Regions from separate parts of the Kitasatospora sp. NPDC101108 genome, predicted to be linked through region 1. Evidence: riboswitches for the same ligand, from Rfam matches in the RefSeq annotation. Region 1 holds a riboswitch; each other region holds the start of a gene.
The links. A riboswitch is a leader RNA that binds a small molecule or an ion and turns the genes downstream of it on or off. The one in region 1 is predicted to bind cyclic di-AMP.
Positions count from the first base shown of each region.

Region 1 (4,623 bases):
TAGCCGCTGTTGCGGAAGCCCATGGCGGACAGGCCGTTGGCCATGTCGTCGAGCGTGGCGGGCCGGTCGTTGCAGTCCAGCCAGCGGCCCTGCTGGGCGAGGCGGCAGAAGTCGTACTGGTTGTACTGGTGGTAACCCCAGTAGGTGGCGACCGTCAGGCCGGACGCGTCCCAGCACCACTGGTCCTGGACCTGCTTCTGCATGGTGATGTCGAGCGCCGTCCAGCTGGTGGGCCGGGTGGAGCCGCAGACCGGCAGGTTCCCGGTGTCCTCGCTGATGAAGGCGTCGGCGACGTAGTAGCCGCCGGACCAGATCCAGCGGTTGTCGTTCTCGACGGTGTCCCCCGTGGTACGGCAGATCATCGGGATGCGGTCGCCCGGCGCGGCCTGACCGGAGACCCGGGCCGAAAGCGAGGGGAGCACACGCTCGTTGACGGTGCTGTAGTTCCCCTGCCCCCCGATGACGGTTCCCTTGACCAGGCCCGCCTGGGCCACGGCGCCGATACCCAGCGCGGCCGCACCGGCCAGCACGGCGCCGGTTGCTGCCACGGCCCATCGGCGTGATTTCCTGCGGTGTCTGCTCATGCGTCAGATCTCACTCCCCGTTAGGTGAAACCGAATGCGGGGGAGTCTGGCAGAGCCGCGTCAGAACCGGAACAAAGGAGTCCGGGGCGCCTTGCGGCCACGCACAGGGACGGCGAGGAGTCATGGGCCAACGGATGCTGCACGAAGGCGACTTGGCGGGCGCCGAGCCAATTGGTCCAGTCCACTGTTATTTTATCGTTATTGTTCCTGAGAAGTCCTTCAGGCTGTGAAATTTCACAGCGTGAGTGCAATGTTACTCACGATGAGGGTTTCAGAAGCGGGGATTCGGAAGTCCGAAGAAGCGCTTATGCGAAGCGAGCGGCGGGACGACCCGACCCGAATAACCCCCCACGAACGGGCCGCCGCCGGGCCCGTCCGTGGTCCTGCCGCACGGGCCCGGCCGGCCACGCGGGCGAGCGGGACGCGCCGGCCGGGCCCTGAGCGACCGCTACCGGGTGGTCGCCGTCGACCAGCGCGGCAACGCCGCCCCGTCAGACCGCCGCGTTACCCGTCAGGGGCGCGGAGGGAGCCGCAGAAGGCCCCGCTGCGGCAGATGACACGACCCTGCGGCCACCAGGATCAGTACCAGTGGTGGTTCTGCCAGAACACCCACGCCTGGTTCGGGCTGCCGTAGCGGCCGTTCATGTACTTCAGCGCCCAGCGCAGCTGGGTGCTGGGGTTGGTTCGCCAGTCGGACCCCTCCGACGCCATCTTGCTGGCGGGCAGCGCCTGCGGCAGGCCGTAGGAGCCGGAGCTGGGGTTGGTGGCGTTGACCCTCCAGCCGCTCTCGTGAGCGATGATCTGGTCGAACGAGGCCAGCTGGTTGGCCGGCACGATCTGCGCGGCCAGCTTCTGCAGGGCGGCGGGGCTGTTGGCGGTGGCGGCCTCCGCCGAGCCGGCGGAGACGGCGGGGACGGCGAGGGTGACGCCGGCCATGACGGCGGCGGCGACGACGCCCTTGAACCGGCGGGTGATCGGGCTGGACAGGCCGAATCGGCTGTTCGCAGACATGCGGTGTTTCCTCTCCCACGCCTACGAGGTGAGCTGTCGGGTTCGGGCTGGAGTTGCCCGGCCGCGCCGAGCGCGGCCTCACCCCTAGCGCTGCCCGGACCGGTCCGGGCAGCGCGACTTACCTGTGGTTCCCCCGCTCCTGCCGCTGATGCTGGTGTTGCGCGTGCCCGCTCGGTCCGGCGACAGGATTCGGCGTTCCGGAGAGTGGGGTTCGTGTGGGGACGAACGAGAGGAAACGTAAACAAACCATCACACGTACGGCAAGGCGGTGTGATGCGTCTCACGCCCAGGCCGAACTCGCAGGCCCGCCCGGCCGGCCGATGGCGGCGGCTCGCGCTCGAACCTGATGCTCCGACACTTCCCCGGGGTCGTACGGAGCGAGGCCGTGCCGGGCCCGGGTGAAGGAATGCCCGGAGATGGAGCAGACCCCTGCCCCCGACCGGAACGGAGTGATCCGTGTCTCTGATCCGAGGGCGTCGGCGTGGCAGCTGGTCCGCTACCGCCGGACATCTGTTGAGGTGGGCTCGATCTCCATAACATCTCGCCATGGAGCTCGAATTCCGGCACCTCCGGATCATCTGCAGCATCGCGGACTGCGGCAGTCTGACGCGGGCCGCCGCGTCCTTGCGGCTGACCCAGCCCGGCCTCAGTGCGCAGTTGGCGCGGATCGAGCGGGCGCTCGGAGCGGAGCTGTTCAGCCGCGCGCAGTCGGGCGTCATTCCGACCGCGTTCGGGGAGGAGGTCCTCAGCCGGGCACGGGCGGTGCTGCCGACCGTCGACGAACTGCTGGAGGTCTCCGCCCTCGCCGCGAGGACGGGCTGGTCGCAGCACCGTTTCCGGCTCGGCTCGGTCAACGCTCCGCTGCTCGGCGGGTTGATCACCGCGATCAGGTCGCACCATCCGGAGGCCGAGATCAGTTCGCGGGGCCAGGGATGCCCCGTCCCGCTCGTCGAGGCCGTCGCGGGCGGCCGGCTCGAAGCGGCCGTGGTGGGCGACAGCCCCGGGTACGAGCTCGCGCTCCCCGCAGGAGTCGCCGGCGAGCCGATAGCCACCGAACCGCTCTTCGTGGCCCTGCCCGCGGCTCATCCGCTCGCGTCGCTGGAGGAGGTCGCGCTGGAGGATCTCGGAGGCGAGGACTGGGCCGCTCCTCGGCCGGACAACGACCGGATCCGTGAGTACTGGTCCAGGACCCTGCTCGTCCTGGGCCATCGCCTTCGTGTCGTCCACGAGGTGGAAGGTCGGCTCGTCCTGGACCTCGTCCGCAGCGGCCACGCGGTGAGCTTCTGCCAGGCCACCTTCGAGGAGGTGCCGGGCATCGCCGTACGGCCGATCGTCGGCGATCCGCTCTGGTACCGGCATGTGCTCGCCTGGCACGAGGAGGGACCGCTCGCGTCGCTGCGTCCTTCGCTCGTGCGGACCGTCACCGAGGCGTACTGGACGGCAGCCGCTCGCAGCACGGTCTACCGGAGCTGGCTTGAGCGCCAGGGGGCCACGGCGCCGGCCACGGGTACGGCTGCCTGTCGAAGGGTGATCTCCGCTCCCTCCGGATGACGTGCCCGGCCCCCGGCACGATCCGTGCGGTGTGGCACCGTGGCGGTGCGGTCGAGGCGATGTCGTGTCGGCCGCACCGCTCGCGAGCCGTTCCGGTGCTACGCGGTCACCACCGGTCGGTCCGGACGATGTCGGTGGACGCGTCGGAGGCGATGACGTGGATCCGGATGCGGGCCGTGTCGTCCTGGAACCACTGGCCGGGCTGCCAGGTCTGCATGTCCGGCGCGGTGCAGTTCCCGGTGGGTGCGGCGGCGTCGGGGTTGGTGACCACCCGGATCGGCCCGTTGCCGGTGGTGGTGGAGGTGTCGACCTTGTAGATGAGGACGCCGGTGGCGCAGGCGTTGCCGTCCGCGCCGACGGATCGGCGGGACTCGGCGACGTAGGCCGTCGTGTCGCCGGTCCTCACCACGGCGATCTTGGTGCCGCCGGGGCGTTCGACGGCCTTCAGGCGGACGGTCCGGCCGCCGGCGGCGGGAAGGCAGGCGACCTGGTGGTCGTCGATCCAGCCGAACTTCCAGCGCTCCCAGCCGGTGTGCTGCGGGGCCGGGCCGGCGATGTTCCCCATCAGGTCCCAGCCGCCGACGTAGCGGTGCACGTCGGTGCCGGCGAAGGCGTACAGGTCGGGCAGGCCGAAGGTGTGGGAGGTCTCGTGGTCGGCGACCTTGTAGCCCCAGTGGTACATGTCCTGGCCGAAGGTGATCGCCCACTTGATCCGCGTGCCGTTGACGGTGATGCCGGCGGTGGTCGGGTCGTAGAGGTAGGTGGGCGAGAAGCTGATCGCGGAGGCGGACCTGGTGGGGACGATGTAGAGCATGTCGTACTTCGAGAAGTCCGTGTACGGGGCGGCGGCCTGGACGGCCTGCTTCACGTAGAGCTCCTGCTGCTCGAAGGTGATGCCGCGCTGGAAGCCGTACGAGGCCGATGTCTGCGGCATGGTGATCCACCGCTTCAGCGGATCGATGTCGAGCCCGACCCGGCCGTAGGAGTCCTGCTTCATCCACTCCTGCGCGGGGGCGAGTACGCGGTAGTAGTCGTCCGGGGATCCGGTGGCCGGGGCGTCGGGGAAGTCGACGAAGAGCATCAGCACGTGCTTGGTGCCGAGCGGCCGCTGGAACTGCGTGTAGTCGGTGTCGTGGCCCTCGTCCGTCCAGCCGGTCCTCCCGGGCAGGGCGCAGCCGGAGGCCGGCGCGGTGGTGGGCTGGGCGGTGTCCGCCAGGGCCGGGGTGCCGGCGACCAGCGGGAGCGCCGCGGCCAGTGCGGCGGCGAGGGGGGTGAGTCTCATCTCTTCGTTCCTTTCCCTACGGCAGGGGGTGGGGTGGTGGGGGTATCAGGCGCGGTCGGCGGCGAGGTCCATCAGGCGGGCGAGGACGCGGTCGCCGGAGGCGGTGACCCCGTCGTGCTGCCACTCGTTGGTGACCCAGGCGCGCAGGGATCCGACCGCGCGGGCGGTGCGCAGGGAGAGGCCGGCATCGACGTA
Region 1 covers NZ_JBVJLM010000009.1:116,586-121,208, reverse strand. The annotation lists gene ACZ6Z8_RS20955 (papain-like cysteine protease family protein) at 1-548, opposite strand, end outside; gene ACZ6Z8_RS20950 (aggregation-promoting factor C-terminal-like domain-containing protein) at 1,164-1,595, opposite strand; cyclic di-AMP (ydaO/yuaA leader) riboswitch at 1,599-1,762, opposite strand; gene ACZ6Z8_RS20945 (LysR family transcriptional regulator) at 2,142-3,146, shown strand; gene ACZ6Z8_RS20940 (M6 family metalloprotease domain-containing protein) at 3,253-4,428, opposite strand; gene ACZ6Z8_RS20935 (alpha/beta fold hydrolase) at 4,474-4,623, opposite strand, start outside.

Region 2 (4,623 bases), on a different contig from region 1:
GCGTCCGCCAGGGCAGCTTCGACGACCCCGCCTCGCTCGTGCACTCCTTCGAGGGCGCCGAGCAACTGCTCCTCGTCTCCCTCGACCGCACGGGCCAGGAGTGCGTCGCCGGCCACCGCACCGCCATCGACGCCGCCGTGCAGGCCGGCGTCGGACGCATCCTCTACACCAGCCAGATGGGCGCCGCCCACGACGCCCGGTTCCAGGCATGCCGCGACCACGCCCAGACCGAGGACCTGCTGCGCGCCACCGGCCTGCCCTGGACCGCGCTGCGCAACGGCTTCTACGCCTCCAGCGCCCTGCAGTTCCTGGAGTCCGCCCGCCACACCGGCGACATCGCCCTCCCCGCCGACGGCCCCGTCGCCTGGACCGGCCACGACGACCTCGCCGAGGCCACCGCGGTGATCCTCGCCGAGGAGGCCCTCTTCGAGGGGCCCACCCCGCCGCTCACCGGCCCGGCTGCGCTCGACTTCGACACCGTCGCCGAGATCGCGTCCCAGGCCACCGGCCGGCCCTTCACCCGCACCGTCATCCCCGACGACGCCTTCCGCGAGCAGGTCCTGGCGCACGGCGCCCCGGCCCCGATCGCCGACCTCATGCTGAGCATCTTCGCCGCGGCGCGGAACGGCGAGTTCACCGCTGTCGACTCGACGCTGGCCGAGCTGATCGGGCGAGAGCCCGCCACCTTCCGTACCCACCTGGAGCGTGCCTGGGCCGAATAGATCCAGTGGGGCGCGCAGACGGCCCCGGCCTGACTTGCCGCCCACAAGGCTCGTCCTCTGTCGCCCGAGGACGTCGATCACCAGATCGGCGGCCTCGGGCACAAACAGGCTCCCCATCTGATCCCGAACGATCCCAGCGGGTTCCCGTGCCCACCCCCATGCCTGGCTGACCATCCACGGCAGACGCCCGGCCGCCTGCCCCTCAACACGTCTGGACGGCTTCGGCCGTCCCCTCCGGTATGCGCACAGTGAACCTGCTCCTGCGGCGATGCGGGCGTGTGCCCAGCGCCACCGCCGCGACGTCGCCGACTGCGCCCGGGAGGCCGCCCACCGGGCCGTGCGCACCACCGTGCAGCAGTCGGCCGGGTCCCGCAGGGCGGGTTTGGCCTTTGGGCGGGTGATGTCCCGTGGTTCTCGGGCGGGCCGGAGTCGCGGTGTGCGACACCGGGAGCTCGTAGCGGGTTGGCGAGGGCCCGGGCGCAGCCGCTGAACCATATGCCCCTTTGTGGCGTCTTCTGCCCCGGTACCCATCCCGATCAAGGAGATCCCACTGTGAAGGTCCACCCCGTTACCGCTCTGTTCCCGGTGCTCGGCCCCGACGAACTCCTCGACCTCGCCCAGGACATCGAGAGCAACGGCTTGACCGAGCCCGTCATCCTGGACGCCGACGGCGTCCTCCTGGACGGCCGCGGACGACTCGCCGCCTGCGAACTGGCCGACGTCGAACCCCGCTTCACCACCTATCAGGGCGACGATCCGGTCTGCCTGATCGTGTCCGCCAACCGCCACCGCCCGAACACCACCGCGAGCCAGCACGCCATGATCGCCGCGATGGCACGCTCACTGTCCCCGGGCTCACTCCCGTCCGACACCGCCCGCTGCGGCATCAACGTCACCCGGCTGTCCATCGCCACCACCGTGCTCGAACACGCCCCCGACCTCGCCGAACAGGTCCGCATCGGCACCCTCGCCCTCAACGCCGCCTACACCGCCGTCCGCAGACGCAAGGCTGACGCCAAGGCCCTCCTCGCCCAGCACGCACGACTGCGCCAGCACGCCCCCGACCTCGCCGAGCAGGTCATCGCCGGCCACCTCGCCGTCACCGACGCCACCGCGGTCCTCGACTCCCGACAGGAGGAGGAACACCTCCGCCGGCGCGTCGAGGAGATCGACGCCATCCGCCTCGCCGACGGCGACACCACGCCGGCCTTCGCCCGGACCGCCGAAGCGGGCGATGTCGACTGGCGCCACGCCCATCAGATGGCCGAGCAGTACCTCGCCCAGCGCCACGACGCCATCCGCCACGTCCAGCACAGCCTGGCCGGCATCGCGGAACTCTGGAGCGCCGTCCAGGATCTCGCCCACCACCCTCGGAGCCCCTACGCCCGGGAAATCCTCAAGGGCCTCACCGGCCCGGCGCGCACCCTCGCCCACCGCCTCATCGCTCTCGAAACCGCTTGCGCGACAGGCACGGCCTGATCTGCACCCCCGCCGCCGTTACGGCTGAGACAGGTCCGGAAGTCTTCTGCGGCGGCGGAGAGATGACCCGCCGCCGCTGCCTGCGCATACTCCAACGCGCTCCGACGGACCCCGGGTGCCGCATCTGGCCGGCGGCTCCGCGCCCATCCGGGGCCTGGCCGCTGACCGGCTCAGCGCCGCTCCACCCGGCTCCGGGTGCGCGCCCACCGACCTGGACGGGCCAGGGCCCGAGTTGCCGTGCAAGAGGCGGAGACCGCAGGAACGCCGCGCGGCCGTCCATGCGGGCCGTGTCAACGCGAACCCGGGTAGGACCGTGGCCCAGCGGGCGACCTCGCCCGACTGCGCCCCAGCCCTTCCCGGGACGGCGGCCGTCGCGACCGGCATCGACGGTCAGGAGAATTGTCCGATTAGGACATTATGCGATGTTATATAAGCCAATATGGCATTCCGTCAGTTCTTGGTTGGATGTCCATGTGATCTGCATGATACGAACTTGTGTATTCGGGGTCGGTCTGCCTAGCGTTCGGGCTGTTCGCACCTGCGGACCCTGCCGCCGGGACGCCGAGTCCTGTCCACCGGTCGGCCGGACGTCGAGCAGTGCACCGGGCAGGAGCGGGGGAACCAGGTAGTTCGCCGCGCCCTGCTCGGCCCGTTCACGGACGAGATGGGTGTGGCTAGGGGTGAAGCCGCTACGCGCGGCCGGGCTACCTCACGGCCCGAACCCGACAGCTCACCTCGCAGGCGTCGCAGAGGGACGCCCCATGCTGAATTCAGGTACCGGCCGGCATCGCCGTGCGCGCCGGAGACACACCCCGCGTCTGGCCGCCACCGCCGGGATCGCCGGCGCCGGCCTCATGCTGCCGCTGCTGAGCGCGAGCGGAGCCTCCGCCGCGCCCGGCTCCCACCCGCACGCGAGCCACGCCGGCTGGCAGGAGCACCACCAGTACCGGCACCAGAGCGACTCCGACAATCAGCACCGCCACCAGGCCGGCCCACCCTCCGCTCCGGCCGCGCCCGACGCCTCGCACGCCTCGCCGTCGCCGTCCGCCCCGGCCTCCCACGCCCCGGAATCCGCGGCCGCGCGCCCCGGCGGCGAGTCCCAGGGCTCCCATCCGGCGTGGCCCTCTGCTCCGACCCCGGCCCCGGCGTCCCACACGTCCGCGCCGTCGTCCCCGTCCGCCCCGGTCACGCACGCCCCCGCCCCCGCCCCCGCGGCCGCCCCCGCCACCCCGGCCGCGCTGACCGGTTCGAACTCGGACGCCGTGCAGCAGGTCCTCAATCTGATCAACCGGGCGCGGGCCGCGCAGGGTCTGCCCGCCTACACCATCACGTCGGGGCTGACCAGCAGCGCCGAGGCCCACAACCAGACGATGGCCGGCGGCTGCGGCATGTCCCACCAATGCCCGGGCGAGGCCGAGTTGGGGGCACGGGAGACGGCTGCGGGCGTCCAGTGGAACGCCGCCGGGGAGAACATAGGCTACGGCAGCGGGGTCTCCACCTCGGCCCAGGACATCGCCGCCCTGGCGGTCAGCCTGACCCAGGACATGCTGAACGAGACGCCGCCGGACGACGGCCACCGCAAGAACATCCTCAGCAGCGAATTCACCCACATCGGCATCGCCGTCCACCGGGATGCCAGCGGAACCGTCTGGCTCACCCAGGACTTCTCCAACTGACCCGTCCGTCAAGGACGTAGGCCGAGGCCGGACCGACCCCGTCCGGCCGGTTCGGCCGCCTCCGTCCCGCGGGCACCCGGCCCGTGGGACGGAGGCGGCCGGAGGATCAGGACCGGATGTCGAGCGCGCCCACCGGGCGGCCGGCCCAGATCGCCCGGGCGGCCACAGCCGGAAGGAGTCCCCCGTTCGGACGCCGTCCTGGCTGTCGTGTGGGTCATGACTCACCGCGTGCGGTACACCGTCGAGGCGAAGACGGCGATCGACGCGCTGCCCGCTGAGCGTCGTGCTCTCCTGCCTCCCGCGCCCCGTGGCCCCCGGCCTGACCGGCCCCGCCGGACCGGCCCCGCCGGACCGGACGACCGCCGCACCCCCGGGGTCAGAGGGAGTAGCCGCTGGGCCGCAGGGTGGTCGCCGGCCCCAGCGCCGCACGCACGGCCTCGTCCGGGTCCATGATGGCTGGGACTTCCCGATCCCGTCACCGTCCTGTCACAGCAGGCCGTCGGCGCAACCGCCGCCGCGACGGCGGTGTGTACCGGGCAGGTACCAGCGCCGGATCGGCACCGCTCAATCCTTCGGAGGACGTCATGCACGGCAGCAAGCAGTACGGAACGAAGGCCCGGAGAGCCGTGGTCGCCGTGGTCTCGGCCGCCGCAGCGGCCCTGGTGGTCACGGCGTGCGGGCCTGCGAACGACGAGCCCGCCGCCGCACCGACCGCGCCGTCCGCCGCGCCCGAGGCTCCCACCAAG
Region 2 covers NZ_JBVJLM010000004.1:369,409-374,031, forward strand. The annotation lists gene ACZ6Z8_RS12565 (SDR family oxidoreductase) at 1-722, shown strand, start outside; gene ACZ6Z8_RS12570 (hypothetical protein) at 1,275-2,201, shown strand; cyclic di-AMP (ydaO/yuaA leader) riboswitch at 2,792-2,960, shown strand; gene ACZ6Z8_RS12575 (CAP domain-containing protein) at 2,963-3,877, shown strand; gene ACZ6Z8_RS12580 (DUF4232 domain-containing protein) at 4,462-4,623, shown strand, end outside.
Region 2: linked by a shared signal. The riboswitch ahead of ACZ6Z8_RS12575 (CAP domain-containing protein) and the one ahead of ACZ6Z8_RS20950 (aggregation-promoting factor C-terminal-like domain-containing protein) in region 1 are both predicted to bind cyclic di-AMP.

Region 3 (4,623 bases), on a different contig from region 1:
TGACGTGGCCGCGGGTGGCGGTGCGGCGACCGGGGGTGCGCAGGGCGGCGACCAGTCCGTCCACGTAGGCGTCGAGGTCGGCGGGCCGGGGGCCGGGGAAGGCCATCTTGCGGAGGTAGTAGCCCCAGACCGCGGGCCACCGGACCATCGCGGCGCCCATGACGACCATGACGCCCTTCATGAGCGCGTTCGCCCGGTGCTCGACGAAGGCGTCGATGAGCGCGATCCCGGCGACCCGCTGGGGCGCGTCCCCGGCGAGCTTGACGACGGTCGCCCCGGTGTAGGACTGCCCGACCAGGACGGCCCGCTCGATGCCGAGGTGGTCGAGCAGGGCGAGGACGTCGGTGGCGATCGCGGAGGGGCTGTAGTCGTCCCAGACGATCGAGGACTCGCCGAACCCGCGCAGGTCCATGGTGATGACCCGGCGCCCGGCCGCGGTGAGCAGCGGGTGGAGGTGGCGGTAGGCGCGGCGGGAGTCGAGCATCCCGGGGAGCAGCACGACGGGGGTGCCGTCGCCCTGCCGGGTGTCGTCGTACGCGAGGCGGCCGCCGGGAACGTCGAGGTACTGGGTGCTCGGGGTGAGGGTGTCGTTCATGGTGGGCCTCCACGGGCTCGCTCGCTGCTGCCGATAGCCACAAAGCTACGGCTAATAGCCTTAGCCGTCAAGCCTCCGGCCGGCACGGAACTCCCCGGTCACACCCCTTCGACCTTGAAGGGGTCGTGCTCGCTCAGCAGCTTCTCCAGCCGGGCCTGGTCGACCCGGGCGAGGGTGTCCGAGGACTCCTGGCGGTCCCGGATCACCTTGGCCAGCGTGAACGCGGAGGTGACGGTGTAGAGGAGGCCGATCCCGAGGAAGGCCCGGGTCCAGCCGCCGACGGGCAGGTAGGCGATCCCGGCGGCGAGGGCCGTGCCGGAGACGGCGAAGGAGAGGACGGCCTGGACGTGGTACGCGGCCGTGGTACGTGACTGCATCGGTGCGCTCATGGCGTCAGGATGCGGCGGGACGGCCGGGGTGCACATGAGTAGGAGTACTCAGATGAGCCGGGCGGTTGAGCGGTCGTTCGTTGACGTCCGATCATCTGCTCCCCTTCCGTGACGGACGGACGGCTTGGAATCAGGGCCTCCTAGGATTAACGTTTGATAACGCAGCGCGGTCGTCAACGCCGTACCCAGACGGCACCGTGCGCGTCGCCTAATCCCGCCGGCCGGCCTCCGGGCAGGCCAGGGAGCCGGGGAACCACGTTCCTTGGGGTGAATCGGCGGGGCTCCGGCCCGGCCGTAGGAGACCTTCCTGCTCCGAACCCGTCAGCTAACCCGGTAGGCGCGAAGGAAGGAAAGGAGCGCGCCTCCGTGGCGTCGACGCACACTCCGGCACACCCGGCCGGCCCCGCAGCCGGTACCCAGCTCCTCGACCACCCCGGCCCGAACGGTTCCGAGCCCCACGGCGCCGGCTCCGCCGGCCACGGCGACCCCTTCGCCCCGGAGGCCGAGACCAACCGCCACCGGATGCCGCGTCAGACCCGCGGGGCCTCCCCGCTGCTCGGCGTCACCGCCGTCGCCGCCACCCTGGGCGCCACCGGCTTCGCCTCCGCGACCCCGGCCGCCGCGCCCGCCGTCGAGGCGCCGGACGAGACCCCGGTCGCCCTGGCCGCCGACCCCGGCCTCGCGCTCGCCGCCCGCATCCAGCAGCAGGCCGACAGCCAGCGCACCGCCGCGGAGGAGACCGCCCGGGTACAGGCCGCCCAGGAGGCCGAGGCCAAGGCCGCCGCCAAGGAGGCCGAGGCCAAGCGCGCCGCCGAGGAGGCCGAGCGGGCCAAGGCCGCCGCACTCACCCTGCCGGTGAAGGAGTACAACCTCTCCGCCCACTACGGCCAGAGCGCCCGCTACTGGGCCCACCTGCACACCGGCCTGGACTTCGCCGCCGACACCGGCACCGCGGTCCACGCGGTCGGCCAGGGCACCATCACCTCGGCCGGCTGGTCCGGAGCGTACGGCTACCGGATCGTCGAGACCCTGCCCGACGGCACCGAGATCTGGTACTGCCACCTGTCCTCGATCATCACGGGCTCCGGTCAGGTCACCTCCGGCCAGCAGATCGGCAAGGTCGGCGCGACCGGCAACGTCACCGGCCCGCACCTGCACCTGGAGGTCCGCCCGGACGGCGGCGCCCCGGTCGACCCGGAGACCTGGCTCCAGCAGCGCGGCCTCAACCCCTAACGAGCTCGGAAGGGGGAGCCCCGGGCCACCCGCCCGGGACTCCCCCTCCGCCACCTCACTCCGGCGGCAACTGCGCCAGATACGCGTCGATCTCCTCCGCGCCCGGCTCCGGCGCGAGCTCCGGGAACTCCTCCAGCAACAGCCGCGGCAGCCCGGGCACCGTCCACTCGCCGAGCAGGTCGAGCGCCACCTCGGCCGCCGCCGCCTCGAACTCCTCGAAGCCCCCGGCGAGTTCGTCCGGCATCGGCCGGCCCAGCGCGTTCAGCGCGGCCAGGTTGCGGTAGCTGCGCCGCATCAGCCCCTGCTCCAGCAGCCGCCGTGCCCCGTCGGTGGCCATGCCGACCGACAGCACCCGGCCCGGGCCCCAGCCCTGCTCGTCCGGCTCGTCCAGCCAGCCGGTCGGCACCAGCGCCTCGTACCCGGCCAGCCGCCGCTCCTCGTCGAGGCCGGCGAAGCCGGTCAGCCACTCCCGGACGGCCGCGAGGTCCGTCACGTCCACCCCGTGCGCGTGCAGCAGCACCGCGTACAGCCGGGGCCAGGTCACCAGGTCGGCGCGGCGCAGCAGCCCGGCCGCGACCTCGCCCTGCCACTCGGCCTCGGCGTGCAGCCGCTCCTGGCGCTTGGCGTTGAGCCGCTTCGCCGCCCGCTGGTGGTCGACCAGCAGCCGTACGGCGTCGCCGTACGCGAGCGGGTCGTCCTCCGGCGCGGGTTGGACGTAGAGGTGGAGCCGCTCGTACAGCAGGTGCTCCACCGCGTCGGAGGTCAGTTCGGGCCAGCCGTCGTGCATCCTGCCCTCGCCCAGCTCCAGCAGCGCCAGCACCGCGCGCAGCGGCGCTTCGGCCACCGGTGCGCGGTCCGGCCCGGTCGCCGCCCAGGCGAGCAGGTCGGCGGCCCTGGTGCGCGGGGCGAGCCGCAGGTCTTCGTCGTTCATATTCCGAACGGTAGCCGCCGGACGGGGGTAGGGTCGGCAGCCATGGTCCCCGTACGCCTCACCGGCCCCCGGCTCGCCCTCCGGGAGTACCACCACACCCCGGCCGAAGTGGACGCCCTGCACGCGCTGTTCGGCGACCCGGAGGTGACCCGCCACCTCCCCTTCGGGCCGCGGGACCGCGAGACCTGCGCCGACCAGATCGAGCTCTACCTGGAGGAGGCGATGGCCGAGGAGCGGGACACCTACCGGCTCGCCGTCGTCCGTCGCGAGGACGCCGAGGACCCGGAGGACGCGCTGCCGATCGCGCACGCCAGCCTCACCCTCGGCAAGTACCGCTCCGCCCACCTCGGTTACGTGCTGAGCCGCCCGGTGTGGGGTCGCGGCTACGCGGGCGAGATCGCCGGGCTGCTCTGCGGGCTCTCCTTCGGCCCGCTCGGCCTGCACCGGCTGGTCGCCCGGGTCGACGTGGACAACGCCGCCTCGGCCAAGGTGCTCACCAAGCTCGGCTTCCAGTTGGAGGGGCGGGTGCGGCACGACCTGTACAAGGGCGGCGTCTGGTCCGACTCGTACCAGTACTCGCTGCTCGCCGACGAGTGGACCGGTCCGCCCGTTCCACCGCAGGGGGGTTAACCCCACCCCTGATCCGCCGGTCCCCCGGATGCCGTCCGGGCCGGGTTCCGGCCAGACTGGGGACCGTCAGCACGGAAGACACCGCGACACGACAACGAGGGGCCGGGGGCCGGGAGATGAGCAACAGCACGCTGGGTCAGGAGTGGGACGGCCCGGACGGTTACGGCGACGGGACCCGCCCGGCCCGGGCCCGCCGCACCGAGCAGCCGCCGGGCTTCTTCCGGGCGCCGTTCTCCCGGCAGTACTACCGCGAGGTCGGCTACGCGCTCACCGGCCTGCCGGTGGCGATCGTCGGCTTCACCGTCGCGGTCACCCTGTTCTCCCTCGGGGTGGGCACCTTCGTCACCGTCCTCGGCCTGCCGGTGCTGGCCGGCCTGACCAGCGCCTCCCGGGGCCTCGGCCGGGCGGAGCGGGCCCGGGTGCGCGGGATGCTCGCCCTGGACGTGCCGGGCCCGGCGCCGGTGCGCCAGGTGCGCCCGGGCAACTGGGGCGCGATCACCGCGCGGCTGGCCGACGGGGCGGGCTGGAAGGCCGCGCTGTACCAGCTGGTGATGTTCCCGTGGGCGGTGCTCAGCTTCTGCCTGACCCTGACGTTCCTGGTGCTCGGCTGGGCGATGGCGCTCTACCCGCTCTACCAGTGGGTCTTCCCGCGCTACACCTCCTGGCCCGGCTACCAGCTGTTCGACTACACCGACAGCGACCACGTCCGGCACGCGTACTACGTCCAGGGCGCCGGGCAGATCGCCGCGTTCTCGGTGGCCGGGGTGCTGCTGATCTTCCTCACCGCGCAGCTGGTGCGCGGCCTGACCGGCGTCAACCGGGCCGCCGCCCGGGGGCTGCTGGGC
Region 3 covers NZ_JBVJLM010000029.1:52,919-57,541, forward strand. The annotation lists gene ACZ6Z8_RS35485 (alpha/beta fold hydrolase) at 1-595, opposite strand, end outside; gene ACZ6Z8_RS35490 (YiaA/YiaB family inner membrane protein) at 694-984, opposite strand; cyclic di-AMP (ydaO/yuaA leader) riboswitch at 1,180-1,338, shown strand; gene ACZ6Z8_RS35495 (M23 family metallopeptidase) at 1,351-2,217, shown strand; gene ACZ6Z8_RS35500 (hypothetical protein) at 2,273-3,148, opposite strand; gene ACZ6Z8_RS35505 (GNAT family N-acetyltransferase) at 3,191-3,778, shown strand; gene ACZ6Z8_RS35510 (sensor domain-containing protein) at 3,895-4,623, shown strand, end outside.
Region 3: linked by a shared signal. The riboswitch ahead of ACZ6Z8_RS35495 (M23 family metallopeptidase) and the one ahead of ACZ6Z8_RS20950 (aggregation-promoting factor C-terminal-like domain-containing protein) in region 1 are both predicted to bind cyclic di-AMP.